4 regions of the Variovorax sp. P4_B10 genome follow, and region 1 is predicted to be linked to each of the others. Evidence: predicted binding sites of a transcription regulator. Region 1 holds the regulator's gene; each other region holds the start of a gene.
What was found. Region 1 encodes LexA, which represses DNA repair genes until DNA is damaged. Its sites were predicted from a motif close to ACTGTATNNNNATACAGT; they were not measured.

Region 1 (6,466 bases):
GGCCGGCACGCCGCTCGGACTGCAGGCCAAGGCCGTCATGGACGCGGGCGCGCTGGTCAGCGACGACCTGATCATCAACCTCGTGCAAGAGCGCATCGCRCAGCCCGATTGCGCCGGCGGTTTCCTGTTCGACGGTTTCCCGCGCACCATTCCGCAGGCCGATGCCATGAAGGACGCAGGCGTCAAGCTCGATTACGTGCTCGAGATCGACGTGCCCTTCAGCGACATCATCGAACGCATGAGCGGCCGCCGCTCCCACCCCGCGTCGGGCCGCACCTACCACGTCAAGTTCAACCCGCCCAAGCTCGAAGGCAAGGACGACGTGACCGGTGAAGACCTGATCCAGCGCAAGGACGACGAGGAAGAAACCGTGCGCAAGCGGCTCGAGGTCTACAGCCAGCAGACGCGTCCGCTGGTCGACTACTACTCGGCCTGGGCCAAGGCCGATCCGGCCGCCGCGCCGAAGTACCGCGCCATCAAGGGCGTCGGCACGGTCGACGAAATCACGCAACGTGCGCTGGCGGCACTGAGCAGCTGATCTCTCGGCCGCCCGTCGACCGGCGGCTATTTCCCGAGCAGTTCCAGCATCAGCGCGATGCGCGCCTTCACCGGAGTGAGCGCGCCTGCGTCCCGCAGCCGGTCATCGGGTTTCGGCAGGATGCGCCCGCTGGTGCAACGCGTCGCGCGAAGCACCGCAATGCCGGCATCCTGCGCCTTCAGTGCGGCGGCTTCCAGCGCATGGTGCAAGGTGCCATTGCCGGTCGTGGCGAGGACCAGCCCACGAACGGGCTCCTCTGCGCCCTCCCGAAGAAGGGCATCGATGATCGCGCCGCTCGCGCCGGCGTGGCTCATGACGATTTCGACCCTGGGCCAGGGTCCCGGCGCATCCAGGGCCTTCGAGGCCCGGGGCGGCGTCGCATCCGGCCACTCCCTCACGCGCCGCACTCCGCCCTCTTCCACATAGCCGATCGGCCCCGCATCGCCCGAAGCAAAGGCATCGAGACTGTAGGTGTGCACCTTCTGCACATCCAGACCGCTGTGGACCGTGCCGGCACACACCACCGTCACGCCCCGCGCGCCAGCCGTTACCGCGACCGCAATGGCGTCTCGCACGTTCTGCGGCCCGTCCGGCGAGAGCGCGGTGGCCGGACGCATCGCACAGGTCAGCACCACGGGCTTGGCTGAAGCAAGCACCGAGTGAAGGAAGAACGCGGTCTCTTCGAGCGTGTCGGTGCCGTGGGTGATCACCACGCCCGCCACATCGGGCTGCGCCAGCCAATGCACGCAACGCTGGGCGAGCTTCTGCCAGATCTCGAACCCCATGTCCTTGCTGTCGACCTGCGCCACCTGCTCCGCCACCAGTGTCACGCCCTCGGGCGCCTCGATGCCGCCCAGCAGGTCTCCCACGCCCACTTGCCCGGCGGTGTAGCCGATGTTGTCGCCGCTGCTGGCGGCCCTGCCAGCGATGGTTCCGCCGGTGCCCAGAACCACCACGCGACGCACTTCAGGCAAAGGGGAATTGGCCATGGCTTGTCAACTTTTAAAAACTGGTTAAAAATACAGGTACTGGATATCTAGCCAGTGCCGCAAGGAACCACATATGCAGTTCGCCGTGAAGCTTACAGCCCGCCAGCAGCAGATCCTCGACTTGATCCAGAGCGCCATCGCGCGCACTGGCGCTCCGCCCACGCGTGCCGAAATCGCCAATGAGCTGGGGTTCAAGTCGGCCAATGCCGCCGAAGAGCACCTGCAGGCCCTGGCCCGCAAGGGCGTCATCGAACTCGTCAGCGGCACCTCGCGCGGTATCCGCCTCAAGGGCGATGCGCTGCGCTCGCTCAACGAAACACGCCACCGCGAAGGCGGCCAGTTCTCGCTGTCGCTGCCCGGCATGGCCCAGCTGGCGCTGCCGCTCATTGGCCGCGTCGCAGCCGGCTCGCCCATCCTGGCGCAGGAACATGTCGACCAGACCTACTACGTCGAAAACACGCTGTTCCAGCGCCAGCCCGACTACCTGCTCAAGGTGCGCGGCATGTCGATGCGCGACGCCGGCATCATGGACGGCGACCTGCTCGCCGTGCAGGCCACCAAGGAAGCGCGCAACGGCCAGATCGTGGTCGCACGCCTCGGCGACGAAGTCACCGTCAAGCGCCTGAAGCGCAACAAGCAGGTGATCGAGCTGCACGCCGAAAACCCCGACTACCCAACCATCATCGTCCAGCCTGGCGAGCCCTTCGAAATCGAAGGCCTCGCGGTCGGCCTCATCCGCAACACCATGCTGATGTAGGCCTCGCGGCCTGCACGCAGCAGCACCCCATCCGGTCGCAACAGGTGGCGGGCGTATGGCGCAAAGTCGCCATCACCCTGTCGCGGCCGATTCAAGAAATCCTGCCTGTGTTCAACCTCAGACTTTTTTGGAGTTCACATGGGAATCGCCCTCCTCGCCATCGTTGATTTCTGGATGCCGCTGCAATCGCTTGCAAGCCGCCTCATGCCTGCGCGCCGCCCTCGTCGCCGGGACAACAGCGGCGACACCGCCGCCGGACTGCGCTACGTGGCCGTGCGCCCGGCCTGCACGGCGCGGTCCGCCGGCGCAGCCGTGCCAACAGCAACCGCCTCCGCCCGCCCGCTGCGCGTGGTGCGTGTCGTCGACGGAAAAGGGCAGCAACGCAGCGCCAGCCGCGTCGTGATCTCGGGCCGGATGGCCGATGTCTGCGCGGAACTCGACCGCTTGGCGGCGCTCGAGGCCGCGGAAGCCGTGAGCTCGGCCCCCCGCTCCGCACACCTGCACTGAGCCATTTCACCCCTTGGCAGGCCGCCCGGGGTGGGTATCCAAACGTTCACAGGCGCGACATTGCAATGCTGCGAGGCACAATGGCACGCCATGAACATTGTGATCCTCGACGATTACCAGGACGCCGTGCGCAAGCTGCGCTGCGCCGCCAAGCTGGACGCGTACGCGGCCAAGGTCTACACCAACACGGTCAAGGGCATCGGGCAACTGTCGGTTCGCCTCAAGGACGCCGACGTGATCGTGCTGATCCGCGAGCGCACCCAGATCTCGCGCCAGCTGATCGAAAAGCTGCCCAAGCTCAAGCTCATCTCGCAGACCGGGCGCGTCGGTGGCCACATCGACGTCAATGCCTGCACCGAGCGGGGCGTGGCGGTGGCCGAGGGCACCGGTTCTCCGCAAGCGCCCGCCGAGCTGACATGGGCGCTGATCATGGCGGCCATGCGCCGGCTGCCGCAGTACATCAGCAACCTCAAGCACGGGGCATGGCAGCAGTCGGGCCTCAAGTCGGCCTCGATGCCGCCCAATTTCGGGCTGGGGTCGGTGCTCAAGGGCAAGACGCTCTGCATCTGGGGCTATGGCCGCATCGGCCAGCTGGTCGCGCGCTATGGGCAGGCCTTCGGCATGCAGGTCGTGATCTGGGGCCGCGAGGCGAGTTGCGCCAAGGCCCGGTCCGACGGCTTCCAGGTTGCGCAGAACCGCCACGAGTTCTTCGCTGCGGCCGACGTGCTGTCGGTGCACCTGCGGCTCAACGAGGAAACCAGCGGCCTGGTCACGCTCGAGGATCTCTCGCGCATGAAGCCGACGGCGCTGTTCGTCAACACCTCCCGCGCCGAACTGGTCGAGGCCGATGCCCTGCTCGCTGCGCTCAATCGCGGGCGCCCGGGGCTGGCCGCCGTCGACGTGTTCGAGAGCGAGCCGCCGCTGCAAGGCCATGCGCTGCTGCGCCTCGAAAACTGCATCTGCACGCCGCACATCGGCTATGTGGAGCAGGACAGCTACGAAAGCTATTTCGGCCAGGCTTTCGACAACGTCGTGAGCTTCATCAAGGGCAACCCCACCAACATCGTGAATCCCGGCGCGCTGCAGGTCCGCCGGTGAGTTCATGAGCCGGCCTGCGCACCAAGGCGCGCTCTGGGCGCTGCTGGCCGGCAATTTCGTGATCGGCACGGGTGTGATGGTGGTGCCCGGCACGCTCAATGAAATCAGCGCGTCGCTCGCTGTCACCGTTGCGACAGCAGGGCAACTGATCACTGCCGCCGCGGTCGTGATGTGCCTCGGTGCACCGCTGCTGGCAGCCGTGGTCGCGGGATGGGACCGTCGCCAGTTGTTGGCCCTGTCCCTCATCTGGTACGCCGTTGGACACGCCCTCGCAGCCCTGATGCCGAGCTTCGGCGCCCTGCTGCCGGTGCGCATGCTCACGGTGGTGGCGCCGGCCATCTTCACACCCCAAGCCGCCGCCTGCGCCGGCATGCTGGTGCCGCCGGAGCACCGCGGGCGGGCCGTGACCTTTGTCTTTCTCGGCTGGTCGATGGCCTCCGTGCTGGGCCTGCCCATCGGCGCACTGATCGGCGGCCATCTTGGTTGGCGAATGGCCTTCATGGCCGTTGCGATGCTCAGCGTCGTGAGTGCGGCCTCGATCTGGCTGACGCTGCCCAGCCACATCCGGCCCGCCGCGCTGACGGCTGCCGCATGGTCGCGCGTACTGCGCAGCCCGGTGCTGATGGGCATCGTGTCGGTCACGGCGCTGCAGGGTGCCGGCCAGTTCGTCCTGTTCAGCTACTTCGGGCCTATCCTCAAGCACAGCTTCGGCGCCGACGCCACCATGCTGAGCCTGATGTGGGCGCTGTTCGGCGCCTTCGGCCTGGTGGGCAACATGGCGGTCAGCCGCTTCATCGATCGCGTGGGCGCTGGCCGCATGGTGCTGCTGACGACCTCGCTGATCGCGCTGAGCCTCCTGCTGTGGCCCTTTGCGAGCACGCTGGCCTGGCTGGCGGTGGTGCTCGTGCCCTGGGGGCTGGGCTGCTTTGCCGCCAACTCGGCCCAGCAGGCGCGGCTCGTCGGGCTCGCGCCCGCGCTGGCGCCGGGTTCCGTGGCACTCAACAGTTCCGGCATCTACATCGGCCAGGCGGTCGGTGCGGCGCTGGGCGGCTGGCTGCTGGCCAACGACGCCGCGCCCTGGATGAGCAGAGTCGGCCTGGCCCTGCTGCTGATCGCCATCGGTCTCAGCGTGGCCATCGACCGCAGCCGCCGGCCGGCCTGAATTCGCGGCCCCGCGTAAAACCCGGGACGCCCCCGACTCCGAGGGTTGCAAAATCGACGTCTGCGAAGGCTCCTCAGCCCACACCTGCACACCAGGTCCGGATACCACCCAACCAGCGAAAATCTCCAGCAAATGACTTTGAACTACACCCGAATCGGCGTCATCGGCGCCGGCGCCATGGGTCGCGGCATCGCGCAGATTGCCGCCCAGGCGGGCAGCGACGTGCTGCTGCTTGACAGCTTTGCGGGCGCCGCAGAGCGCGGACGCGAAGCCCTCATCGCCCAATGGAACAAGCTGCATGAAAAGGGCAAGCTCGACGCCGCGGCGCGCGATGCCCAGATCGCACGCGTGCAGGCCGCCGATTCGATCCAGGCGCTGGCCGGTTGCGACCTGGTGATCGAGGCCGTGATCGAAGACCTCGAGGTCAAGCGCAAGCTGTTCCGCGAACTCGAGAGCGTGGTGGCTCCCACCGCCACGCTGGCCACCAACACCTCGTCGCTCTCGGTCACGGCCATCGCGGCCGGGCTCGCGCAGCCCGAGCGCGTCGCGGGCTTCCACTTCTTCAACCCCGTGCCGCTGATGAAGGTGGTCGAGGTGGTGGCGGGCTTCAAGACCGCACCGGAAGTCTGCAAGCAGCTGGCCGGCTATGCGGTGCAGATGGGCCACAGTGCGGTGCAGGCACAGGACACGCCGGGCTTCATCGTCAACCATGCGGGCCGCGGCTACGGCACCGAGGCACTGCGCATCGTCGGCGAAGGTGTGGCTGATTTCGCGACCATCGACCGCATCCTGAAAGACCAGGCCGGCTTTCGCCTCGGCCCCTTCGAGCTGATGGACCTGACGGCGCTCGACGTGTCGCACCCGGTGATGGAGTCGATCTACCACCAGTACTTCGAGGAACCGCGCTTCCGCCCAAGCGTGATCACCGCGCAGCGCCTGGCTGCTGGCGCTCTCGGTCGCAAGACCAACGAAGGCTTCTACCGCTACCAGGACGGCGTGATGCAGCAGACGCCCGAAGCCGCCCCCCCCGTGGTCGACGGCACGCCCTCGGTCTGGGTCTCCCCCCGCGCTGCACGCCGCGCCGAACTGCTGCGCCTGATCAACACGCTGGGCGCCCAGATCGACAGCGGCGCCGCGGCCGCACCGCACTCGTTGATCCTGGTGGCACCGCTGGGCTTCGACGTGACCACGGTCGCGGCCGTCGAGCGCCTGGACGCCACGCGCACCGTCGGCATCGACATGCTGATCGACGACGCCGCCACCAAGCGCCGCGTGCTGGCCACCAACCCCGCCACGCGCCGCGACATCCGCGACGCCGCGCACGCACTCTTCGCGCGCGACGGCAAAGCGGTGAGCGTGATCCGCGACAGCGGCGGCTTCGTCACGCAGCGCGTGATCGGCACCATCGTCAACAT
Region 2 (8,134 bases), on a different contig from region 1:
ATCGAAGTGCGCTCGGCGAAGTGCTTGGACAGGTAGGCGCGCAGCAGGTCGATCACGAAGGCCGACGACTCGCGCGTGGCGAACAGCGGCAGCTGGGCGCGCTCGCAGATCGACAGCAGCTCGTCGGGCGCGGCCTGACCATCGGCCAGCACCAGCATCGGCGGCTCCAGCGTGACGATGCGGGCGATGCGCCGGGCGCAGTCTTCGGGGCTGCCGCGCGTCAGGTAGGCCACCTCGCGGGCGCCCAGGATCTGCACGCGGTACGGATGGATGTAGTTGAGGTAGCCGACCAGGTCGGCGGCCGATTGGGCGCGGCTGATGACTTCGGGGTCGAACTGGCGTTCCGAGGCACCGAGGCCTGCGAGCCATTCCCAGCGGAGCGACCCGCGGAACTCCTCGAACATGGCATCGGCACTGATGACGGTCGGCTTCATGCGTTCAGGAGACGGCGCTCAACGCCTAGTTTGGAGCAGCCCAGAATACCGCGGAACCGGCTTCGCCGGGCCGCCGGTATTGCCCCCGGCAGGGGGTTGGCGCAGCGACACGAAGTGCGCGAAGCCTGGGGGCGAGCCACCTCAAGCGACTTGGGTGGATTGCCAGCCTGCAATCAGGCCGTGCAACGCGGCGGCATCGGTGCTGGACTTGATCTGTTCGCGCAGGCTGGCATCACTCAGCAGCTCGGCGATTTCGGAGAGGATTTCGAGGTGCTTCTGCGTGGCCGCTTCGGGCACCAGCAGGAAGATCAGCAGCCCGACGGGCTGCTCGTCGGGGGCGTCGAACCCGATGGGATTCGCCAGCTGGAACACAGCGGCCATCGGAGCCTTGAGGCCCTTGATGCGGCCATGCGGAATGGCAACGCCGTGGCCCAGACCGGTGGAGCCGAGGCGCTCGCGCGCAAACAGGCTGTCGGTGATCAGGGCGCGTCCCAGGCCGTGAAGGCTTTCGAACAGCAGGCCTGCTTCTTCGAAAGCACGTTTCTTGCTGGTAGCGTCAACGCTCACAAGCACTTGGGCGGGCGGCAGGATGGACGCGAGGCGATTCATGGTGGGGGCAGAGCGGGGGCGATTATGCACCCGCTTGGTAAAAACCCCCAGTCCCGCTATCTACTTTTTGTTTACAGCATGTTGCTCGCAGGCCTCGCGCTCCAGGGAAGGCCTTGTAAAAACCTACTGCCGCAGTCGGAAAAGCAAAAGGCCGCCCGAAGGCGGCCTGTGCGAACCCCAAGGGGCTCACATCACGCGCTTGGGTGCCGCGTGGTGGTGGTCCTGCAGGCGGTCCTTGTGGCGCACCACCTGGCGGTCGAGCTTGTCGACCAGTTCATCGACCGCAGCGTAGAGATCAGCGTGGCTCGACTCCGCGAACATGTCATTGCCCTTGACGTGGATGTTGCACTCCGCCCTTTGGCGGCGTTCCTTTTCCTTCTGCTTTTCCACCGTGAGGATCACCTTCACATCGACCACCTGGTCGAAGTGCCGTGTGATCCGGTCCAGCTTGCTCGTGACGTAGGTGCGCAAGGCAGGTGTGACGTCGAGGTGATGACCGCTGATCGTCAAATTCATGAATGACCTCCTGAGAATTGACGGTTGGGAAAATGACCGCGCTCCGGGATGGAACGTGGCCGGCGAAACAGGTTTGATTGGGGGGAGAGGGGGAGAAGGAGAAAGAGGGGGGAAAGAAGAGATGGCCGATTCACTATGCCCAAGCTGTCACGGTATTGCAATACCTGAGTTCTCCGGGTGGCAGGCGCCGCCGGGTTCTGCTTCAATCCGCTATTGATTCCATAGCTGCCCGCGCATGTTGGCCCGCCATTGCGGCCATTTGGAAGCAAGTGTTTCAGCGTTTTGCCATCGGTGACCCTCCCGGACGAAGGGCCAGCAGTTTCAGCGCCAGGCGGCGCGCATGCGGTTGCGCAGGTCGATCACGGCGGTGGGCGGCGGCACCGCGGGCGGACGCACCGGCGGTGGCGGCCAGGTCTGCTGTTCGAAGCCCGCGAGATCGGCCTCCGCGATGAAACGCGTGCGGTTCGCATAGAGGTGCCGGTCGCCCCGCGCCGCCTGCTGCGTGATGTAGAAGCGCTGCGGCACCAGCAGGTGCAGATGGTCGCGGGCCCGCGTCATCGCGACGTAGAGCAGGCGTCGTTCCTCCTCGAGCTCATGCGCGCTCTGCGCCACGTCGGCCGGCAGGCAACCGTCGACCACGTTGAGCACATGCACCGAATTCCATTCCTGGCCCTTGGCCGAATGGATGGTGGAGAGAATCAGGTAGTCCTCGTCGAGCAGCGGCGGACCGGGGCGATCGCTCGTGGCCTCCGGCGGATCGAGCGTGAGTTCGGTCAGGAAGCGCTCGCGCGAGGCGTAGCCCGAGGCGAGCCGCACCAGCTGCTCCACATCGGCGCGGCGCACGCCGGAGGTGTCGTCATAGAGCCGCTCCAGGTGCGGCAGGTACCAGCCCATCGCCAGTTCCACATCCGTCGGCCACGCCAGCGAAGGCGCGCGCAAGGCGGCATAGGCCTCGGCAAAGCCGGCCCACTGTTCGCGCGCAGCGGACGGCGGCACGAAGCCGCGCACCGCCGCCACCGGGTCGGCGGCCTGGTCCATCGCGTCGAGCAATCGCGTGCCCGTGACGGGTCCGATGCCGGGGATCAGCTGCGTGACGCGAAACCCCGCCATGCGCCCGCGCGGGTTCTGGGCGAAGCGCAGCACCGCGAGCAGGTCCTTCACATGCGAGGCCTCGAGAAACTTGAGGCCGCCGAACTTCATGAACGGGATGTTGCGGCGCGCGAGTTCGAGCTCGAGTGCCGCGCTGTGCGACGAGGTGCGAAACAGCACCGCCTGCGACTTGAGCGCCAGCCCGCCCTCGCGGTGCGCGAGCACCTTGTCGGCCACCCAGCGCGCCTGCCCGGCCTCGTCGGGCACCAGCACCAGCTGCGGCTTGCCGGCGGAGGGTTTGTCGGTCCAGAGCGTCTTGGCGTGACGCTCGGCCGCCTGCGCGATCACGCGGTTCGACACATCGAGGATCGGCTGCGTCGAGCGGTAGTTGCGCTCCAGTGTGACGACCCGCGCGGGCACCGGAACGGGGCCTTCCGCCGAAGCCCGCGAGAACTGCGACGGAAAATCGAGGATGTTGCGCACCGTCGCGCCGCGGAACGCGTAGATCGACTGCGCGTCGTCCCCCACCACCGTGACGCCGCGTCCGTCGGGCTTCATCGCCAGAAGAATCGAGGCCTGCAGCAGGTTGGTGTCCTGGTATTCGTCGACCAGCACATGGTCGAACCGCGCGCCCACGGCCTCGGCCAGCGCAGGCTCCGCGACCATGCCGGCCCAGTAGAGCAGCAGGTCGTCGTAGTCGAGCACGTTCTGCTGCTGCTTGGCCTCGACGTAGGCGCCGAACAGGTTCTTGAGCTCGGCCTCCCATTCGCCGCACCAGGGGAAGGCTTCCTTGAGCACATCGGCCAGCGGCGCGCACGTGTTGACGCAGCGCGAGTAGATCGACAGACAGGTGCCCTTGCGGGGGAAGCGGTTCACCGTCGAGGACAGGCCCAGCTCGTGCCGCACCAGCCCCATGAGGTCTTCGGCATCGCCGCGGTCGTGGATCGTGAAGTTCTCGTCCAGCCCGATCTGCGCGGCGTATTCGCGCAGCAGGCGCGCGCCGATGCCATGGAAGGTGCCGGCCCACGGCAGCGCGGGCGGCCGCTCCGACTTCAGGCCCAGCACCCGGGCCAGCACCTGGCCCGCGCGGCGCTCCATTTCCTGCGCGGCGCGGCGCGAGAAGGTCAAAAGCAGCAGGCGCTGCGGATCGACACCGCCCGCGATCAGGTGCGCCACCCTGTGCGCCAGCGTGCTGGTCTTGCCGGAGCCGGCGCCGGCAATCACGAGCAGGGGGCGGTGATCGCCACCCACCGTCGCATCCACGCCGTGTTCGACCGCCGCGCGCTGTTCGTCGTTGAGCGTGGCGAGCGCCGCGGCCAGGCGCTCGGCCTGGGTCTGGGGCGCAGCGGAAAAAACGGGGAGCGCAGCGGTCTGCATGGGACCAGACTTTACTGTATGTCCGTCCAGTCCGGACGCCTTGCCGCCTCGTGGCCGGTGACATAATCGCGCCTCGCTGCAACCGGAGACTCCCCTTGGAAACCGCCCCGTCTCGGCAGCTTTCAACTCCCTTCTGACGCCTTGCGCCGGGCCTGGGAATTGAAAGCGCCCCGCCCTCGCCCAACGTTCAGTCATCCCCGGGAGTGAGCCCATGCTCAACATCTTTACGCTCGCCAACGGCCGCCTCGTCCAGGAAGAGATCGAGGCGCTGGAGGAGCTCTCCAAGTTCCAGCCGATCTGGGTCGACCTCGAGTCGCCCACGCTCGAAGAGAAGCGCTGGATCAAGCAGTACTACGGTCTCTCGATTCCCGAAGACGCGATGGACGAGGACATCGAGGAGTCGGCCCGCTTCTACGAGGAAGACAACGGCGAACTGCACATCCGCTCCGACTTCCTGATCGACGACGACGAAGACCCGCGCACCGTGCGCGTCGCCTTCATCCTGAACCAGCACAACACCGACCTGCGCAGCCGCGGCGTGCTGTTCTCGATCCACGACGAGGACGTGCCCGTGTTCCGCCTGCTGCGCATGCGCGCACGCCGCGCACCGGGGCTGATCGAAGATGCCAAGGAAGTGATGCTCAAGCTCTTCGACGCCGACGCCGAATACTCGGCCGACACGCTGGAGAACATCTACGACGAGCTCGAGGTGGCCGGCAAGAAAGTGCTGTCGGGCAACGTCAGCGACGAGCTGGCCGGCGAGGTGCTCGGTGCCATCGCGCGGCAGGAAGACTTGAACGGCCGCATCCGCCGCAACGTGATGGACACGCGCCGCGCGGTCAGCTTCATGATGCGCAGCAAGATGCTCAACGCCGAGCAGTTCGAAGAGGCGCGGCAGATCCTGCGCGACATCGAGTCGCTGGACAACCACACGGCCTTCCTGTTCGACAAGATCAACTTCCTGATGGATGCGACCGTCGGTTTCATCAACATCAACCAGAACAAGACCATCAAGATCTTCTCGGTGGCCAGCGTGGCGCTGCTGCCGCCCACCTTGATCGCGAGCATCTACGGCATGAACTTCAAGTTCATGCCGGAGCTCGACTGGGCAATGGGCTATCCGTATGCCATCGTGCTGATGGCGGCCAGCGCGCTGGTGCCGATGTGGTACTTTCGCCGGCGCGGCTGGCTCAAGTAGCGGCAGGCCGCCTGGCCAGCCACGCATCGACCAGCGCGAGGCTGTAGCGGCTCGCGACCTCGGCGACGAAGCGTGCGAAGTCGCCATGCGCTGCGTCGTCTGCGCGATCCGAAATCGTCCGCATCGCCGCGAACGGCACGCCGTAGTCGTGGCATGCCTGTGCCACTGCGGCGCCCTCCATTTCCACCGCGAGCGCATCGGGCAGATGGCGGCGCAACGCTTCGCTTTCGGCAGCGGTCGAGACGAAGCGGTCGCCGCTGATCAACAAGCCACGATGCACTTTCGGCGACTGGAGGCCGAACTCGTCGACGGCCCCCTGCCCCACCAACGCCACCGGGTCGCGCAACGTCTCTTCGGCAACGGCCGCCAATGCATCGCCGATCGCCGCATCGGCAGTGAAGCGCGAAAGGCCCGTCAAGGGCACTTCGTATCTCGGAAAGATCGGCGAGGCGTCGAGGTCGTGCTGAAGCAGTTCCGTTGCGACGACCACATCGCCAACCTTCACGCCCGGCGCGAGTCCGCCCGCGACGCCGGTGAAGACGATGGCCCGCACGGCAAACCGCTCGAGCAGCACCGTGGCCGTCACCGCCGCCGCGACCTTGCCGATGCGCGACAGCACCGCGACCACGGGCTGGCCATGCAGATGGCCAATCCAGAAGTCGCGCCCGGCGATCCGCACACGCTGCTCGTCGGGCATCTGCGCGAGGAGCGCACCCAGCTCCTCGTGCATCGCAGCGACGATGGCAATGGGCGCGGCCACGGTTTACTTGATGTCCACGCCGTAGAAGGTGTGGCGGCCGAACGGGCTCAGCTTGAAGTCAACGACTTCCTTGCGCACCGGCTTCAATTGCACCGCATGCGCAATCGTGAACCACGGCGCCTGTTCCTTGAAGATCACCTGCGCCTTCTTGTAGAGCGCGTCGCGGTCGGCCTGCTTGGTCGCGCTCTTGGCCTTCACCACGAGGTCTTCATAAGGCTGGTAGCAGAACTTCGAGATGTTGCTGCCGCTGGCCGATTTGGCCGAGGCGCAGCCCAGCAGCGTGTAGAGGAAGTTGTCCGGGTCGCCGTTGTCGCCGGTCCAGCCCAGCATGCCCATCTGGTGCTCGCCGGCCTGCAGGCGCTTGCGGTACTCGCCCCATTCGAAGCTCTTGATCTCGGCCTTGACATTGATCTTGGCAAGGTCAGCCTGCATCAGCTCGGCGATCCGCTTGGCGTTCGGGTTGTAGGGGCGCTGCACCGGCATGGCCCACAGGTCGGTGCTGAAGCCATCGGGGAAGCCGGCCTGCGCCAGCAGCTTCTTGGCGGCTTCGGGATCGTAGGGATCGTCCTTGACCGCGTCGTTGTAGGACCACAGGGTCGGCGGGATCGGGTTCTTGGCAGCGACACCGGTCGTCAGGTAGACGCCGTCGATGATGGCCTTCTTGTTGATCGCCATGTTGATCGCCTTGCGCACGCGCACGTCGTCGAAGGGCTTCTTCGTCGTGTTGTACGAGAGGTAGCCCACATTGAGGCCGGGCTGCTCCAGCACCTGCACGTTCGGGTCCTTGCGGATCGCGTCGAGGTCGGCCGGGTTCGGGTACGGCATCACATGGCATTCGCCCTTCTGCAGCTTGGCCCAGCGCACCGAGGCATCGGGCGTGATCGCGAACACGAGGTCGTCGATCTTGGCCTTGCCGCCCCAGTACTGCGGGAAGGCCTTGAAGCGGATGACCGCGTCCTTCTGGTACTGCACGAGGTAGAACGGACCGGTGCCGACCGGGTCCTGGTCGACCTTCTCGGGCGTGCCGGCCTTCAGCATGGCAATGGCGTATTCCTTCGACTGGATGCCGGCGAACGGCATGGCCAAGTTGGCAAGGAAAGGCGCTTCGGCCTGATTGATCACGATCTTCACCGTGTAGTCGTCCACGCGGTCGACCGATTTCAGGAGCTTGGGCATGCCCATGTCGGTGAAGTACGAGTGGTTCTGGCTCGTGACCTTGAAGTAAGGATCGCTCTCCTTCCATTGCCGCTCGATCATGAACATCACGTCATCGGCGTTGAAGTCGCGCGTGGGCTTGAAGCTCTTGCTCGTGCTGTGCCATTTCACGCCCTTGCGCAGATGAAAGGTGTAGACGGTGCCATCGGCCGAGACATCCCATTTCTCGGCCAGCCCCGGCACGACCTTGGTGCCGCCGCGCTCGAACTCGACAATGTTGTTGTAGACCTGCGTGGTCACGTCTTGCGAGGTGCCAGTGGTGTTGATGCCCGGATAGAAATTCTCCGGGCTTCCTTCGGAGCAATACACCAACGTCTTGGCTGACACGGCGCCGCAGGCCAGGGTAAGGGCCGCAAGCGCTGTCGGTGCCAGGAGCGCCAGCTTTCGTGAGCGGCGCGAAACGGATGGCTGGGTCTTCATAAGGACTCCTTGAGACACGGTTGAAAAAAACCAACTTAGGAATTCGTCGCCAGGGGAACGGCGAGCGGCGGGACATCGGCGCGCACGGGAGCCGCGCCATCGAGAAACTTCTCGGCGTAGTGGCAAGCCACCAGCCGTTCATCCAGCGCGCGCAGCAGGGGCCGCTCTTCGCGGCAGCGCTGCTGGACATGCGGGCAGCGCGTGCTGAAGACGCAGCCCGAGGGCGGATTCAGCGGCGACGGCAATTCGCCCTTGAGCACGATGCGCTGGCTGCTGAGTCCCGGCGTCGAGGCCAGCAGGGCCTGTGTGTAGGGGTGCAGCGGACGCGCGAAGATGTGCGACTTGGGGCCCTGCTCCACCGCATGGCCGAGGTACATCACGAGCACGTCGTGGGCGATGTGGCGCACCACGCCGAGGTCGTGCGAGATGAAGAGATACGCCAGGCCGAGTTCGGCCTGCAGATCGGCCAGCAGGTTCAGCACCTGCGCCTGGATCGACACGTCGAGCGCCGACACC
Region 3 (8,134 bases), on a different contig from region 1:
GTCCTGTGCGGTGCCGCGCACGCGGTTCACGCCGATAGCGCCAAGCGGCGCGGATTCGAGCGTCGCGCCGAAGCGGCCAACCTGCGTGCTGGTCACGTCCATTTCGAGAAAACCCTCGCAGACCGCGCCGATCCAGTAGTCCAGCCGCTGCTGCTGCGGCACGGCATCGGTCGACCAGGTGTGGATCGCGGCGGCTGCGGTGGCGGGAGTCATCCCGCAAACATAGCCAGCCCGGGCGCATTTGCCAAGCGGGTATAGACGCCCTCCGACGACGCGCGGCCATGGCCCCCGGCACAATGACCGCCGTTTCCAACCGAACACGAAAGAAGGGCCATGAGCAAGAAAAGCGATTTCGGACTGATCGGCCTGGCCGTGATGGGCCAGAACCTCGTGCTGAACGTGGAAAGCCGTGGCTTCCAGGTCAGCGTCTACAACCGCACCGAAGCCACCACCGAGGCCTTCGTGGCCGCGAACCCGGGCAAGAAGCTGGTCGGCGCGAAGACGCTCGAAGCGTTCGTCCAGAGCCTCGAGAAGCCCCGCAAGATCCAGATCATGGTGAAGGCCGGCGCACCGGTCGACCAGGTGATCGAACAACTCATTCCGCTGCTCGACAAGGACGACATCGTCATCGATGGCGGCAACAGCCTCTACACCGACACCGAGCGCCGCGACGCCTACCTCGCGACCAAGGGCCTGCGCTTCATCGGCGCGGGCGTCTCGGGCGGCGAGGAAGGCGCGCGCAAGGGGCCGTCGATCATGCCGGGCGGGCCGCTCTCCACCTGGGAGGTGATGAAGCCGATCTTCGAGAGCATCGCGGCCAAGGTGGACGGCGAACCCTGCGTCATCCACATCGGCCCCGGCGGCGCAGGCCACTACGTGAAGATGGTGCACAACGGCATCGAGTACGGCGACATGCAGCTGATTTGCGAGGCCTACAGCCTGTTCAAGGCCGCCGGCTTCAGCACCGACGAGATGGCCGCGATCTTCAGCGAATGGAACGAGGGCGAGCTGCAAAGCTACCTGATCCAGATCACCGCCAAGGCGCTCGAGCAGAAAGACCCGGAAACGGGCAAGCCGGTCGTCGACCTGATCCTCGACAAGGCCGGCCAGAAGGGCACGGGCCAGTGGACGCTGATCAACGCGGCCGAGAACGCGGTGGTCATCAGCACCATCAATGCCGCCGTCGAGGCGCGCGTGCTGTCGTCGCAGAAGAAGGCGCGCGTGGCGGCCAGCAAGGTGCTGCAGGGGCCGAAGATCGAGCTCTCGCTCGACAAGAAGGCGCTGGTGGCCAAGGTGCACGACGCGCTCTACGCCTCGAAGGTCATCAGCTACACGCAGGGCTTCGACCTGGTCAAGACGATGGGCGACAAGAAGGCGTGGAAGCTCGACCTCGGCCGCATCGCGGCGATCTGGCGCGGCGGCTGCATCATCCGCGCGCGCTTCCTGAACCGCATCACCGATGCCTTCCGCACCGACCCGGCCCTGGGCAACCTGATGCTCGATCCCTTCTTCAAGGACCTGCTGAACCGCACGCAGCAGAACTGGCGCGAGGTGGTGGCGCTGGCGGTGAGCAACGGCATTCCGGTGCCGGCGTTCAGCGCCTCGCTGGCCTACTACGACAGCTACCGCACCGAGCGGCTGCCGGCCAATCTGCTGCAGGCGCAGCGCGACTTCTTCGGCGCGCACACCTACGAGCGCACCGACAAGCCCGAAGGCCAGTTCTTCCATACCGACTGGCCCGAAGTCATCGGCTGATGCCATGCCGGCCCTCGACTACCCCAGTCATCTGGTCGAGGACTGGCAGTTCGCCGATGGCACACCGGTTTGCATCCGGCCGATCCGCGCGGACGACCTCGAAATGCACACGGCCTTCGTGGCCGGCCTGTCGAAGGAGACGGGCTACCACCGCCTGCTGTCGCCACGCAAGCCGCAGCCCGACGAGCTCTGGCGCATGACCCACATCGACTACGACCGCGAGCTCGCGCTCATCGCAACCACCCTGGTCGATGGCGTCGAGCAGCAGATGGGCGTGGTGCGCTACGTGCGCGGCGACACGCCGGAGACGGCAGCGACGGCCGAGTTCGCCATCGTCATCGCGGATGCGTGGCAGCACCGCGGACTTGCCGGGAAGCTCATGCGCAAGCTGATCGCCGCGGCCAGAGAGGCCGGCGTGCGGCAGCTCGCGGACATCACGCTGTTCGACAACCTCGCGATGTTGGGCCTCGCGCGCAAGCTGGGCTTCAAGGTGCAGCGCGACCCGGGCAATCCCAACGTCACGCGGCTGCGGCTGGCGCTCGATGCGCCCGTTCCCTAGTCAGGCTTACCAGGCCGCGCCCATCACGCCCTGCTCGGCCGCGATCCAGTCGCGCACCGGCGGCGGCAGCGCATGCGCCGGTGGCACGAGGCCCATGGCGGCATACGACTCGAGGTTGGGCACCAGCCCGCCACGTCCCACGGCAGCGCCCTTCATGTAGCCGGCGGCGCAGACCTTGTCGCCCTTGACGAACTCGAAGCGCATGTAGTTCCAGTGCTGGTCGGTGGCGTCGAGCCGGAAGCGCAGCGTGTACACGTCGAAGGGGTTCAGCCCGCGACGGTAGCTGATGAGCGAGCCGCCCGACATCGGCCGCCAGCCCTGGCGCAGCATGGTGGCGGCAAAGCCGGTGCGCACGAAGTATTCGACCAGCATCAGGTCGATGATCGTCAGGTAGCGGCCGTTGTTCATGTGGCCGTTGATGTCGAGGTCGTTGGGCAGCACGCGCAACCGCCGCTCCAGCGCGTCGCCCGGAGCCAGGCGCGGTGCGCGCCAGGCACGCAGCAGGGTCATCAGCAGGCGGAGGTAGAGGTTCATGGGAAGACTAGAATTGGTTCAATGATGAACAGTATAGTTCAACACTGAACCATATCCAATGCCCGCTGCGAAGACCCCAAAGCCCCGCAAGTCCGACCGCGCGCCCTCCTCGCCCCACGGCACGCTCGCCTGGCTGGCGGTGATACGTGCCTACAACCTCTGCGATGCGGTGATGACCGCGCGGCTCGCCGCCATCGGCCTGCGCGTGGGCGAACACGAGGTGCTGGCGACCATTGCGACCACGCCGGGCATCACGCAGCAGGCGCTCGCGGCGCGCTGCTTCGTTGCCAAGAGCGGCGTGAGCATGCTGCTCACGCAGATGGAGGCCAAGGGCTGGGTCCGGCGCGACAGCGACGGGGCCGACGCGCGCGTGCGGCGCCTGACGCTCACCAAAGACGGCATGGCCATGGCGCAGAAGTGCCTGGCGGTCCAGGCCGAACTCGTCACCGCCATGGTGGCGCCGGCCACCGAGGGCGAGCTGGAAACAGTGGCCGACACGATGAACCGCGTGTCCGTGGTGCTCGAGGCGCTGCGGGCCGGCAAGACCTAGCCGTTGATTGCCAATTGGGCGGCGAAAGCCCGCTTGTATGCGGGCCGCGCTTCGCCGCGGGCGACATAGGCAGCCAGGTTCGGAAATTCGTCCAGAATGCCCGAGGGTCTCAGCCTGAGCAGCACCGACACCATCATCAGGTCGCCCGCGCTGAACGCACCATCGAGCCAGTCCGCATCGCCCAGGCGGGCAGAAAGCTGGTCCAGCCGATGACGGATGCGATCCATGACCAGAGGCAAGCGCTCCTTGGTCCAGGGCTTGTCGCCCTCCAGAAACCTGGCGGTTGCGAGTTCAAGGATCGGCGGCTCCACGGTGTTGAGCGCGGCAAACATCCATGTGATCGCACGGGCCCGGGCATTGGCATCGTCCGGCAACAGGCCCGCATGGCGCTCGGCGATATGGAAGACGATCGCGCCTGTCTCGAACAGGGCGAGATCGCCGTCCTCATAGGTTGGAATCTGGCCGAACGGATGAAGGCCCAGATGCGCGGGTTCCTTCATCGCACGGAACGAAACAAGGCGAACCTCGTAGGGTTGGCCCGCTTCTTCAAGCGCCCAGCGAACGCGCGTATCGCGCGCCAGTCCCTTGCCGCCATCGGGCGATCGTTCAAAGGCGGTAATGATGATGGTCATCGTGAGGCTCCGTTTGGTGCGTGATTCGGGCGCGAACACAAGCCGGGTCATGCGCAGCGCAGCAGACAACTAGCCGGCAGGCAACCAGGCCTTCACCTGCCCGACCAGCACCCCCAGCGGCGCGGTCGCATCGACCGCCAGCACGCCCACCTCGCCAACTGGCGACTCGAGCGTCGCGAACTGGTTGGCCACCAGGCTGGCCGGAAACATGTGCTCGCCCGCGCCGGCCCGTGCGGCGACACGGCGCTCGGACTCGGCGCGTTCGATCGCCATGAACACGAAGCGCAGCCCCGGCGCGGCCGCGCGCAACTGATCCCTGTAGCTGCGCTTGAGCGCCGAGCAGGTCAGCACCGCCCCTTGCGGCGAGTCGGCCAGCGCGCGGCCCAGCGTCGCGAGCCAGCCGACGCGGTCCGCATCGGTCAGCGCAATGCCCCGGCTCATCTTCTCGACATTCGCCGGCGGATGATGGTCGTCACCCTCGATCAACGGCAGCTCGAGCCCGACGGCCAGCGCCGCCCCCAGGCTCGATTTTCCGCAGCCAGAAACACCCATGACCACCAGCCAGATCCCGTTCATGCGCACCTTTGATGTCGTCGTCGATGCCCGACGGCCCCAGCCGCCCGGCAGGAAGCAAATCTACCCGCAAACAGGAACGCAGCGCAGCAGCAAACTCAGAAGAGATTGCCCTGCCCCGCTGCACCCGGTGGCCGGAACGCAGCGATATCGAGCGGAATGCGCTCGCGGTTGAAGCCCAGGCGGTTCGTCGCCTTCTGGAAGCGCTGGTGGATCAGGTCGGCCCAGAGCCCGCTGCCCTTCATGCGCGTGGCGAAGTCGGCGTCGTAGTCCTTGCCGCCGCGCATCTCGTGGATGCGCGCCATGATGCGGTCCGCGCGCTGCGGGTAGTGCAGCATCAGCCATTCCTTGAAGAGCGGCGCCACTTCCCACGGCAGCCGCACCACCGTGTAGAACGCGCTGCGCGCGCCGGCCTCCCAGGCAGCCTCGAGCACATGCTCCATGTCTTCGGTCACGAAGGGAATCTGCGGCGCCACGCTCACGCCCACCGGCACGCCCGCGTCGGCCAGCGTGCGGATGGTGCGCAGCCGCCGGTGCGGCGCAGCGGCGCGCGGCTCGAGCTTGCGGGCGAGTTCGCCGTCGAGCGTGGTCACCGTGATGTACACCGCGGCCAGGTGGTCGGCGGCCATCGGCGCGATCAGGTCGAGGTCGCGCTCGATGGCGCTCGACTTGGTGACCAGCGCGAACGGATGCCGCACCTCCTTCAGCAGCTCGATGATCGACCGCGTGATCCGCAACTCGCGCTCGATGGGCTGGTAGCAGTCGGTGGCGGTGCCGATCGCGATATAGCTCGGCCGGTAGCTCTTGCGCCCGAGTTCGGCGCGCAGCACCTCGACGATGTTGCGCTTGGCGATCAGCTTGGTCTCGAAGTCCAGGCCGGGCGAGAGGTTCAGGTAGCTGTGCGTGGGCCGCGCGAAGCAATAGATGCAGCCGTGCTCGCAACCGCGGTAGGGGTTGAGCGAGCGGTCGAAGTAGATGTCGGGCGAGTCGTTTTCGTTGAGCACCGACTTCACGTCCTCGAAGCGCACCTCGGTCGCGATGGGCAGCAGTGCGTCGGCTTCGGCCGCGCCCTCTTCCAGCGTGCCCCAGCCGTCGTCGAAGGCGTTGCGCTCGTCCTTCGAGAAACGGTGCGCCAGCCGGGTGGCCGCACCTCGGCCCTTGATGATGTGGATGGGAACCTGGGCTGCGGGCATGGCAAATCCTTTGGATGGAATTCACTGTTTATTCATACAGTATTCCACCATTCACCATCACTTGCTCGATTTTTCATTTCTCTCTTGACAGAAATTTAGGAAATCTTAAACTCGGCGCTATGGAACTCACCGACATTCAACGCAAGTTCGTCCTCCACTGGGGCGAAATGGGCTCCATGTGGGGCGTCAACCGCACCGTCTCGCAGATCCACGCCCTGCTCTTCGCCCATGGCAAGCCGATGCACGCCGAAGAGCTCTCCGAAACGCTGGGCGTCGCGCGCTCCAACGTCAGCAACAGCCTGAAGGAACTGCAGGCCTGGAACCTCGTGCGCGTGACCCACACCATGGGCGACCGTCGCGACTATTTCGAGACCAGCGTCGACGTCTGGGAGCTGTTTCGCACCGTGGTGCGCGAGCGCAAGGAACGCGAGTTCGATCCCACCGTCCGCGTGCTGCGCGAGCTGGTCTCCAGCCCCGACTTCCAGAAGGAGCCGGCCGATGCGCAGGACCGCATCCGCTCGACCATGGAGCTCATGAACAAGCTCGCCACCTGGGCCGACGAAATGCTGCGGCTCTCGCCCGGCACGCTCGACAAGGTGCTGACGCTCGGTGCCAGCGTGCAGAAGTTCGTGCGCGGCGATGCGGCACCTGCCGCGCCTGCCGGCAAGGGCGACGACCCCGATGCGCACCATGCCAGCCTGCCGATGATCTGAGCGCTTTTTTTTGCCCATTGATTTCTGTTTTGACTGAAATATCGAGAATCAAGAACACCATGAGCCGCATCGCAACCGACGCCTACCCGCTGACCGTCTACTACGACGCCACCTGCCCGCTCTGCGTCGCCGAGATGGGTGCGATGAAGGCCCGCGATGCCGCCGGGCGACTGAATCTCGTCGACTGCTCGCCCGCCGGCTTTTCCGGCGGCCCGGCACCGCGCGAAGCGCTGATGACGGCGATGCATGCGGTCGACGCCGCGGGCCGCGTGCTGGACGGCGTCGCCGCGATCCGCGCCTGCCGCAATGCGGTGGGCCTGCCGGCCGGTGGCTTCCTGCTCGACCTGCCGGTGGTGGGGGCGCTGGCCGACCGCGCCTACGCCGTGCTCGCACGCAACCGCTACCGGCTGCCGCGCTGGCTCGTCGCCCGGCTGGCAGGCCGCGGCGCCATCGCGCCGGCCACCTGCGCGGACGACAACTGCCGCCTCTGAACGAATCACGCTGTCGCACCCTCAGGGAACAACAAGAACCACCGACCGAAAGGGCCTCGATGCCCAACGTCTTCCAGTCCGACTTCCGCATGTCCAACGCACCCGAAGCGCCGGTGCACCCCGCCAGCCATCCCGCGAGCGCGCCCATCACGGCCGAAGACACGCAGGACTATTTCACCGAGGTCGCGGTCGACTACAGCGCCTGGAGCCCCAGCTACAACATGCACTTCGGCTTCTGGCGCGCCGGGCTCAACCCGCTGCGTCGCGAAGGCATGCTGGTGGAGATGAACCGCGCAGTCGGCCAGGCGCTGCGGCTCGACGAGTCGCAGCCCGCCCCGGGCCATCGGCGCTGCGTGGTCGACATGGGCTGCGGCGCCGGCGCCACAGCGCGCACGCTGGTTGGCGACGACGCTTCGCTCTATGCCGTGACCATCACCAACGTGCCCGTGCAGAACCGCATCGCAACGCGGCTCGATGCCGCGGCCGGCGTGGCCGACCGCATGGCCCACATCGAAGCCGACTACACCCGCACCGGCCTGCCCGCCGCACAGGCCGACGGCGCCTGGGCGCTGGAAAGCGCCTGTTACGCCGAGGGCACCGGCAAGGCCGACTTCGTGCGCGAGGCCGCGCGCCTGCTGAAGCCCGGTGCACGGCTCGTGGTGGTCGACGGCTTTCTGCTGCGGCGCAAGCCCGGCCGCATCGCCCACTGGCTGCACCGCCTCTGGGCCGACAGCTGGGCCGTGCCCACGCTCGCCACGCGCGAGGACTTCACCGCCGCGCTGCGCGACAACGGCTTCGAGGACATCGCGTTCAAGTCGCTGCGCTGGCGCGTCGCGCCCAGCGCGCTGCACATTCCCGTGCTGGCCACGCGCTTCACGCTCGCCGAACTGTGGAAGGCGCGCGGCAGGCTGAGCCCCTGGCGCCGCAAGCACATCGTGGCGAGCTATTGCGCGCTGGCACTCGGCATGTTCTGGCGCGACTTCGACTACGCCATGGTGACCGCGCGGCGCAGCAGCGAGCCGGCCGGCCGATAGAACAAACAGCGAATCCAAAGAGGAGAAGACCCTTCATGCGTACCGAAGACCCCGAAGACAGCCGGCTCGACGAGTGGACCCCTTCCGCAGCCGCCGCCAA
Region 4 (8,134 bases), on a different contig from region 1:
GGTTTGCCTGGCCCGCTCTTTCGCGTCCGTGGGCGCCGCGTCGAAGCGGCGGCGCCACAGGGCCGTGGCGCGTTCGACTTCCGTGTCCTGCAGGCTGGCCACCGCTTCGGCGATGGCTTCGGGCGCGATGCCCTTGGCCTGCAACTCCTGGCGCACCCGCAATGCGCCCGAGCGGGCGGCACGCTGATTCAGCACCGAGGCCACCACGCGCGGCTCGCTGATGAAGTCCTTGGCCGCCAGTTCGTCGAGCGCGCGGGCCAGCGTGCCGGGTTCTTCTTCGTGCCTGGCCAGCTTGCGCTCCAGTTCCGCGCGCGAATGCTCGCGCTGGCTCAGGAGCCGCAGTGCGCGGCCTTTGAGGGAGGGGGCACCGAAGGCCATCTGGAGGTCGCTCGCGCGGCCCTCGTCGGAGAGAGCCGCATCGGGGCTTTATTCGCCCTTGTCAGCCTTGGGCGCCTTGGCAGGCTTCTCGGCCTTTTCGGGCTCGGTCCCGGCATCGGCCGCCAGCAGCGGAATGCCCAGCGATTCGCGCACCTTGTTCTCGATCTCGCGCGACAGCTCGGGGTTCTCGCGCAGGAACTCGCGGGCATTGTCGCGGCCCTGGCCGATCTTCTCGCCGTTGTAGGCATACCAGGCGCCCGACTTGTCGACGATCTTGGCCGTGACGCCCATGTCGATGATTTCGCCTTCGCGGCTGATGCCCTCGCCGAACAGGATGTCGAACTCCGCCGTCTTGAACGGAGGGCTGACCTTGTTCTTCACCACCTTGACCTTGGTTTCGTTGCCGATGGCCTCGTCGCCCTTCTTGATGGTGCCGATGCGGCGGATGTCCAGGCGCACCGAGGCGTAGAACTTCAGCGCGTTGCCGCCGGTGGTGGTTTCGGGCGAGCCGAACATCACGCCGATCTTCATGCGGATCTGGTTGATGAAGATGACCATGCAGTTGGTCTTCTTGATGGTGGCGGTGAGCTTGCGCAGCGCCTGGCTCATCAGGCGGGCCTGCAGGCCGGGCAGCGAGTCGCCCATTTCGCCCTCGATTTCGGCCTTGGGCGTGAGCGCGGCGACCGAGTCGATCACGATCAGGTCGACGGCGCCCGAGCGCACCAGCGAGTCGACGATTTCGAGGGCCTGCTCGCCGGTGTCGGGCTGGCTGATCAGCAGGTCGGACAGGTTCACGCCGAGCTTCTGGGCGTACTGCACGTCGAGCGCATGCTCGGCATCGACGAAGGCGCAGGTGCCGGCCTGCTTCTGCATGGCGGCGATGACCTGCAGCGTGAGCGTGGTCTTGCCCGACGATTCCGGGCCGTAGATTTCGATCACCCGGCCGCGCGGCAGGCCGCCGACGCCCAGGGCGATGTCCAGGCCCAGCGAGCCGGTGGAGACCACCTGGATGTCCTCGAGGGCCTCGCCTTCGCCGAGCCGCATGATCGTGCCCTTGCCGAATTGCTTTTCGATCTGGGCCAGCGCGGCCTGCAGGGCCTTGGCCTTTTCACTGTTGGCGACCGAGATGCTGGTGCCCTTGACGACTGCGTCCATGTGGAAAACTCCTTGAAGATCAATGGTTTGTGTCGGGTTTCATCCATCTGCTTTTAATCACAGGCTGGATGCTTGAACAGTAGTGTAGGGGCTCATGGGTTTCCGTAAACCCATTTTTTGATCAGTTTGCTTTACCATTCCGGACCATGCCAGAAGCCGCCTTTCCGCCCGATTCCGACGCCTGGCGCCAGACCCACCTGGGCCGCCTGCTGGGCCACGCGATGCGCCGCTTCGACGAGCGCGTGCTGGCGCTGATGGCGCACGACGTCGACGTGCCGCTGGCCCTCTCGAACCTCGCCGCCCGCGCCCAGGTGAGCGCTGCGCACATCCACATCACACGCCATCTGTCGCGCGAGGGTTCGCGCCTGACCGAACTGGCCGAGCGCGCCGGCATGACCAAGCAGGCGATGGGCGCGCTGGTCGACCAGTGCGAGGCCTGGGGGCTGGTCACGCGCGGCCCCGATCCGCTCGACGCGCGGGCGCGGCGCGTGCTCTTCACGGCCGACGGGCTGGCCTGGCTCGACGCCTTCCGCAGCGCGGTGACCCAGGCCGAGCGCGAGTTCCGCAGCAGCGTCGGCGACGAGATCGCCACCGTGGTAACCATCGGACTGGAAGCCTACACAGAGGGCTAGACTCCAAGGCGGAGATCAACGCGCGCCAAGGGGCGCCGACACTGCCGGAGGTGGCCTATGCGGATTCTGATTGCCGAAGACGACCAGGTGCTGGCCGATGCCCTGCTGCGCAGCCTGCGCACCTCGGGCGCGGCGGTCGACCACGTGGCGAACGGCTCGCAAGCCGACACCGCGCTCATGACCCACAACGAGTTCGATCTGCTGATCCTCGACCTCGGGCTGCCCAGCCTGCACGGCATCGAGATCCTGAAACGCCTGCGTGCCCGCGGCTCGCAGCTGCCGGTGCTGGTGCTCACCGCGGCCGACAGCGTGGAAGAGCGCGTCAAGGGCCTGGACCACGGCGCCGACGACTACATGGCCAAGCCCTTCAGCCTGCAGGAGCTCGAGGCGCGCGTGCGCGCCCTCACGCGGCGCGGCATGGGCGCCACCAGCAACGCGATCCGCCACGGCCCGCTGGTCTACGACCAGGCCGGCCGCGTGGCGACCATCGACGGCAAGATGATCGAACTGTCGGCGCGCGAACTCGGCCTGCTCGAGGTGCTGCTGCAGCGCGCCGGCCGGCTGGTGAGCAAGGACCAGCTGGTCGACCGCCTGTGCGAATGGGGCGAGGAGGTGAGCCTCAACGCCATCGAGGTCTACATCCACCGCCTGCGCAAGAAGATCGAGAAGGGCCCGGTGCGCATTGCGACGGTTCGCGGACTGGGCTATTGCCTCGAGAAGATCCCTGGCTGAGCCCTGTCCGCGAGGGGGATCGCTACAACTGCTTGCGAAGGTTCGCGGAGAGCGTGGCGCCAGCGCCGCTCTTGACCAGGAACGAGATCCCCCGGAAATAGCCGTTGCTGTCGAAGTTGCCCGCCGGCACCAGCGATATGACGGCAGGTCCCGCATAGGGCAGGGTGGTATCGAGCTGGCAGGCTGTCTTCGTATCGGTACCGGCGTCGACCGCCGTCATCGTAACGCCGTACATGTTCTTGGACGTGCCGGGCTGCGCCTGTGCCACTGTGCCCGAGATGCTGCAGTTGCCCACCTGCACGCCGGTCGTCTTGCCGGTGAATGCTCCCTTGGCGTCGACTTCGACCGAGATGCTGATGCCGAAGCTGGTGTCCGTGTTGGCCCACTTGCCCACGACACTGTCCTGCGAGACCGCCAGGGCGTTCTCGATCGCGTAGCTCAGCGGCCCGAACGCCGACGACTCGCGCGAACCATAAGCATAGGTCCCGTCCATCGAAACCTTCGGCGAAAAGGTGCCGGAGCCCGTCACGGGAGATGCACCGACGAAGTAGAAGGTCGTGTCCGGATTGAAAGTCCAGTTGAGGCCGGTCGTCTTGATCGACCCCCATAGCGAGCCGACGTTGAACTGCCGCGCGATCGCGCCATCGGCGCCGACGTAGGCGAGGCCGCGCAGCGTGACATAGACGCCTTCGCTGTCGTTGCCCACCGCGGCGGTCGACCCGGCCTGGGGTGCACTCAACGACGGCAGCGCCTCGCTGCCTGGAAGCGGATCGCGATTCGGCGCAGGAGCCGGCGCAGGGGCCGGTGCGGGAGCGGGTGCCGTTGCGACCGGCGGAACCAACGGCAACGGAAATCCACCGCCGCCGCCTCCACCCCCGCCACCGCCCCCACATCCGGTCACCCCGACACCTGCGGCCAACACGGTCGCGGCGATCCACAACGGCTGCGGACAGCCGCCCAACGATTTGTTTTTCATGACTCTCTCCCTGAGATTTTTTGAATTGCAGAAACTGCATGCAGAGACTACAACCGGACACCCATGCGACCGCCCGCGAAGCGGCTCGTTGCAACGGCACTAAGTCACGCGGATTAGAAATTTCTCGCGCCTCATCAGGAACCTGTCCCTTGAAGCTCTTCCAGCGCGCCCAGCGCTCCCTGTTCGGCGAGATCCTCGACTGGATGCTCACGCCGCTGCTGCTGCTGGTGCCGGTGAGCATCGGCGTTACCTGGCTGGTGGCACAGGGCATCGCCAACGCACCCTACGACCGCGCGCTTTCGCACAACATCAAGGCGCTGGCCGAACTGGTGACGGTGAAGCAGGGCCAGACCCAGTTCGTGCTCTCGCAGCCGGCGCGCGAGATCCTGCGCGCCGACGAAGCCGGCCATGTCTACTACCAGCTGCTCGACGGTCACGGCACGCTGCTCGGCGGCGAGCGCGAGCTGCCGCGCCCGAACGTGGACGACCCGCCGAGTCCCGGCGTCGTGCTGCTGAGCAACAGCGAAGTCCACGGAAACCCCGTCCGGGTGGCCTCGCTCTGGATCGCCAGCGGCACCGACGAGGTCCCCCCCACGCTGCTGCAGCTGGCCGAGACGCGCGAGAAGCAGTCCGTGCTCGCCATCGAGATCATCAAGGGCGTGCTGCTGCCGCAGTTCGCGATCCTGCCGCTCGCGGTGCTGCTGATCTGGCTTGCGCTGGTGCGCGGCATCAAGCCGCTGTCGGTGGTGGAGGCGCGCATCCGCGAACGGCGCCCCGGCGACCTGAGCCCGCTCGACGAATCGTCGGTGCCGCTCGAGGTGGTGCCGCTGGTGTCGTCGGTCAACGAGCTCCTGAACAAGCTCAACGACTCCATCGACACCCAGAAGCGCTTCCTCGCCGACGCAGCCCACCAGCTTAAGACGCCGCTCGCGGGCCTGCGCATGCAGGCCGACCTGGCGCAGCGCGAAGGCGCCAATGCCAACGAGCTCAAGCAGTCGCTCAAGCAGATCGGCCGCGCCAGCGTGCGCGCCACGCACACGGTGAACCAGCTGCTGTCGCTGGCGCGCGCCGAAGGCAACAGCGCCAACACCCATCGCCAGCCCTGCGACCTGGCGCGGCTCACGATCGAGGTGGTGCGCGAGGCCGTGCCGCGCGCGATCGAAAAGCGCATCGACATCGGCTACGACGGCGCGGAGGCGGGCGCGCCCGGCGTGGTGTTCGACGGCAACCCGACGCTGTTGAAGGAGCTGGTGCGCAACCTGGTCGACAACGCACTCAACTACACGCCTTCGACCCCCGAGCGCCCCGGTGTGATCACCGCGCGCGTGCTGGCCGATCCCTTCGGCCATGTGCTGCTGCTGCAGGTGGAGGACAACGGCCCGGGCATCGCCGAGTCCGACCGCGAACTGGTGTTCGAGCCGTTCTACCGCGTGCTCGGCAACGAGGCCGACGGCTCGGGGCTGGGCCTGCCGATCGTGCGCGAGATTGCGAACCAGCACCTCGCGCAGATCAAGCTGGAAGACGCGCACCCCGGCAAGCAGCCGCCCGGTGCGCGTTTCACGGTGCGCTTCGATAGCGGGGCACCAGGATGAAACCCGCCCCCTGTGGAATTACGGCGCGGGCGCGCCGGCCTTCGCTTCCTTGCGGATCTGCACCCACTCGGGCTTGATCTGCCGCGCCATGCGCTGCGGCTCGCGCTCGTTGAGGCTCGCCGGCGCGAGGCCGAAACCCACCAGGTCGCCACGCGCCCACAGGAAATAGCCGGCATTGGCCAGCAGCAGGGCGATGAGTAGCAAGCGCAGTTTCATGATGATGTTCAGAAGGCCATGCCGCGAGGGCGCACGCTCACTTCGTCGCTCGTGATCGTTTGCAGGCCCGCGGCCGTGCGCACCTGCAGCTCGCCGCTCCAGGCCACGCCTTCGCAGACGCCCGCAGTACCATCGCTGAGCACCACCTCGCGGCCGCGCAACACGTCGCGCGCCGCAAAGCGCTCGGCAAACTGCGCGAAGCCCTGTGCCTCGAAGGCGAGCACGCTGCGCACCAGCGGTGCGGCCAGTTCGCGCAGCACCTCGGGCGCGGTCGCGTCCGGGCGCCATTGGCGCAGCCAGGCCGGTGGTGTGCGCATGCCGTCGGCCTCGCGTGCGCCGATGTTGATGCCGATACCGATCACCAGATAGCGCTGCGCATCGGGCCCACCGGCGTGCGGCAATGCGGTTTCGATCAGGATGCCGGCCAGCTTGCGGTCGTCCACCCAGAGGTCGTTGGGCCACTTGAGGCCGACCTTGTGTTCGCCCGCAGGGTCGAGGCTTTCGGCCACGCTGACACCGACGGCAAGCGACAGGCCCGACCAGTCGGCCGGCGCGAGCGGCAGGCCGAGCGAGAAGGTCAGCGAGGGCTGCTCTTCCTGCTGCTGCGCGCTCTGCCAGGGCCGGCCGAGGCGGCCGCGACCTGCGGTCTGGCGCTCGGCCACCAGCAGCACGGGCTCGACACGGCCTGCGCGCGCGCGGCGCATCAGCTCGGTGTTGGTGGAGTCGATTTCGGCCACGGCCTCGACCGTGAACCCCGGCAACAGCGGCGCCACCGCCGCGGCGATCCGGTCTTCGAACCAGGCGGCCGTGGTGTTGCTCATGCTCAGTCCTTGTCGGACTTGTCCTTTTTGGACTTCTTCTCGGCCTTTTTGTCGGCTTTCTTCTCAGCCTTTTTGGCTTCCTTCTTCTCAGCCTTTTTCTTTTCAGCCTTCTTCTTCGCCTTTTTCTTCTTTTTCTTCTCTTCGTCCTCGTCCTTGGGTGTCAGCAGCGTGCCGCGGCACTGCTCGGAGCCGCACCAGCAAGGAAATTCGGACAGGAGCTTCGGCGTGTACGGCTCGTCGATGATCAGGCCGTAGTCGTAGTTGAGCTCTTCGCCTGCTGCGATGTTGCGCAGCGCCTTGATATAAACGCGCCCATCGACTTCGTCGGCCTCGCAGTTCGGCTCGCACGAGTGATTGATCCAGCGGGCGGCATTGCCATTGACATGGCCGTCGATCACGCGCCCGTCATCGATGTGGAAGTAGAAGGTGTGGTTCGGCTGGGCCGGGTCATGCGGATGGCGGCGCAGCGCCTCTTTCCAGTTGATGACCTCGCCCTTGTATTCGATCAGCGTTTCGCCTTCGGCCAGGTCCTGTACGGCAAACACGCCGTTGCCATGGACGGTGGAACGGCGCGTCTGGATGCGGCGGCCGCTGGGCCGCCTCGAGGCAGGCCGCGCCTCCCCCTCGGGGGGATGAAGGGCTTCCGTGTCGCGGCCGCCGGAAAGTGGGGATTTGGAAGGCATCGCCGAAGTCTGTTAGTTTGAATATGCACACATGCGCGTGTGCGCGTGCGCACGCGGGAAGCCGCAGAGTATAGAGAGCCCTCAGATGACAAAGACTTTGGTAATTGCAGAAAAGCCGTCGGTGGCACAGGACATCGTCCGTGCACTCACGCCGGTGGCCGGCAAATTCGACAAACATGACGAGCATTTCGAGAACGACAGCTATGTCGTGACCAGCGCTGTCGGTCACCTGGTCGAAATCCAGGCGCCCGAGGAGTTCGACGTCAAGCGCGGCAAGTGGAGCTTCGCCAACCTGCCGGTGATTCCGCCGCATTTCGACCTGAAGCCGGTCGACAAGACGAAGACGCGCCTGAACGCCGTGGTCAAGCAGGCCAAGCGCAAGGACGTGACGCAGCTCATCAACGCCTGCGACGCGGGCCGCGAGGGCGAGCTGATCTTCCGCCTGATCGAGCAATACGCCGGCGGCAAGAGCCCGCTGGGCAAGCCGGTCAAGCGCCTGTGGCTGCAATCGATGACGCCGCAGGCGATCCGCGACGGCTTCGACGCGCTGCGCACCGAGAAGCAGATGCAGGGCCTGGCCGATGCCGCGCGCTCGCGCTCCGAGGCCGACTGGCTGGTGGGCATCAACGGCACGCGCGCCATGACGGCGTTCAATTCGCGCGACGGCGGCTTCTTCCTGACGACCGTGGGCCGCGTGCAGACGCCAACGCTGTCGGTGGTGGTGGAGCGCGAGGAGCAGATCCGCAAGTTCGTCTCGCGCAACTATTGGGAAGTGCACGGCAGCTTTGCGGCCGAGGCCGGCGAGTACCCGGGCAAGTGGTTCAACCCCGACTGGAAGAAGGCCAACGCGCCGCTTCTCGCGAATGGAGAACCGGACCCTGAACAACGGGCGGACCGCGTCTGGCACGAGCAGGAAGCGCTGGCCATCGCCAACGCCTCGCGCGGCAAG

Region 2: AC1DXX_RS07825 (ATP-dependent helicase) is a predicted target of LexA. The motif match lies at 4,039-4,056, and genes of this name have one in related genera.
Region 3: AC1DXX_RS19190 (PA0069 family radical SAM protein) is a predicted target of LexA. The motif match lies at 5,820-5,837, and genes of this name have one in related genera.
Region 4: recA (recombinase RecA) is a predicted target of LexA. The motif match lies at 1,597-1,614, and genes of this name have one in related genera.

Annotation. Positions count from the first base shown of each region.
Region 1 covers NZ_JBFUHN010000012.1:76,336-82,801, forward strand. The annotation lists gene adk (adenylate kinase) at 1-538, shown strand, start outside; gene AC1DXX_RS08560 (asparaginase) at 565-1,527, opposite strand; gene lexA (transcriptional repressor LexA) at 1,601-2,284, shown strand; gene AC1DXX_RS08570 (hypothetical protein) at 2,423-2,791, shown strand; gene AC1DXX_RS08575 (D-2-hydroxyacid dehydrogenase family protein) at 2,882-3,889, shown strand; gene AC1DXX_RS08580 (MFS transporter) at 3,894-5,051, shown strand; gene AC1DXX_RS08585 (3-hydroxyacyl-CoA dehydrogenase) at 5,184-6,466, shown strand, end outside.
Region 2 covers NZ_JBFUHN010000011.1:26,832-34,965, forward strand. The annotation lists gene hprK (HPr(Ser) kinase/phosphatase) at 1-434, opposite strand, end outside; gene AC1DXX_RS07815 (PTS sugar transporter subunit IIA) at 576-1,043, opposite strand; gene hpf (ribosome hibernation-promoting factor, HPF/YfiA family) at 1,230-1,559, opposite strand; gene AC1DXX_RS07825 (ATP-dependent helicase) at 1,881-4,025, opposite strand; gene corA (magnesium/cobalt transporter CorA) at 4,237-5,223, shown strand; gene AC1DXX_RS07835 (5'-methylthioadenosine/adenosylhomocysteine nucleosidase) at 5,216-5,983, opposite strand; gene AC1DXX_RS07840 (ABC transporter substrate-binding protein) at 5,987-7,618, opposite strand; gene AC1DXX_RS07845 (peptide ABC transporter ATP-binding protein) at 7,654-8,134, opposite strand, start outside.
Region 3 covers NZ_JBFUHN010000040.1:33,750-41,883, reverse strand. The annotation lists gene AC1DXX_RS19225 (AraC-like ligand-binding domain-containing protein) at 1-213, opposite strand, end outside; gene gnd (decarboxylating NADP(+)-dependent phosphogluconate dehydrogenase) at 334-1,755, shown strand; gene AC1DXX_RS19215 (N-acetyltransferase family protein) at 1,760-2,314, shown strand; gene AC1DXX_RS19210 (thioesterase family protein) at 2,321-2,848, opposite strand; gene AC1DXX_RS19205 (MarR family winged helix-turn-helix transcriptional regulator) at 2,907-3,398, shown strand; gene AC1DXX_RS19200 (glutathione S-transferase family protein) at 3,395-4,030, opposite strand; gene AC1DXX_RS19195 (gluconokinase) at 4,100-4,606, opposite strand; gene AC1DXX_RS19190 (PA0069 family radical SAM protein) at 4,702-5,796, opposite strand; gene AC1DXX_RS19185 (GbsR/MarR family transcriptional regulator) at 5,916-6,509, shown strand; gene AC1DXX_RS19180 (thiol-disulfide oxidoreductase DCC family protein) at 6,569-7,000, shown strand; gene AC1DXX_RS19175 (SAM-dependent methyltransferase) at 7,060-8,034, shown strand; gene AC1DXX_RS19170 (SRPBCC domain-containing protein) at 8,070-8,134, shown strand, end outside.
Region 4 covers NZ_JBFUHN010000018.1:613-8,746, forward strand. The annotation lists gene recX (recombination regulator RecX) at 1-378, opposite strand, end outside; gene recA (recombinase RecA) at 427-1,533, opposite strand; gene AC1DXX_RS11075 (MarR family winged helix-turn-helix transcriptional regulator) at 1,680-2,165, shown strand; gene AC1DXX_RS11080 (response regulator transcription factor) at 2,223-2,897, shown strand; gene AC1DXX_RS11085 (hypothetical protein) at 2,920-3,873, opposite strand; gene AC1DXX_RS11090 (sensor histidine kinase N-terminal domain-containing protein) at 4,023-5,465, shown strand; gene AC1DXX_RS11095 (sporulation protein) at 5,484-5,681, opposite strand; gene AC1DXX_RS11100 (biotin--[acetyl-CoA-carboxylase] ligase) at 5,690-6,502, opposite strand; gene AC1DXX_RS11105 (SET domain-containing protein) at 6,505-7,185, opposite strand; gene AC1DXX_RS11110 (DNA topoisomerase III) at 7,271-8,134, shown strand, end outside.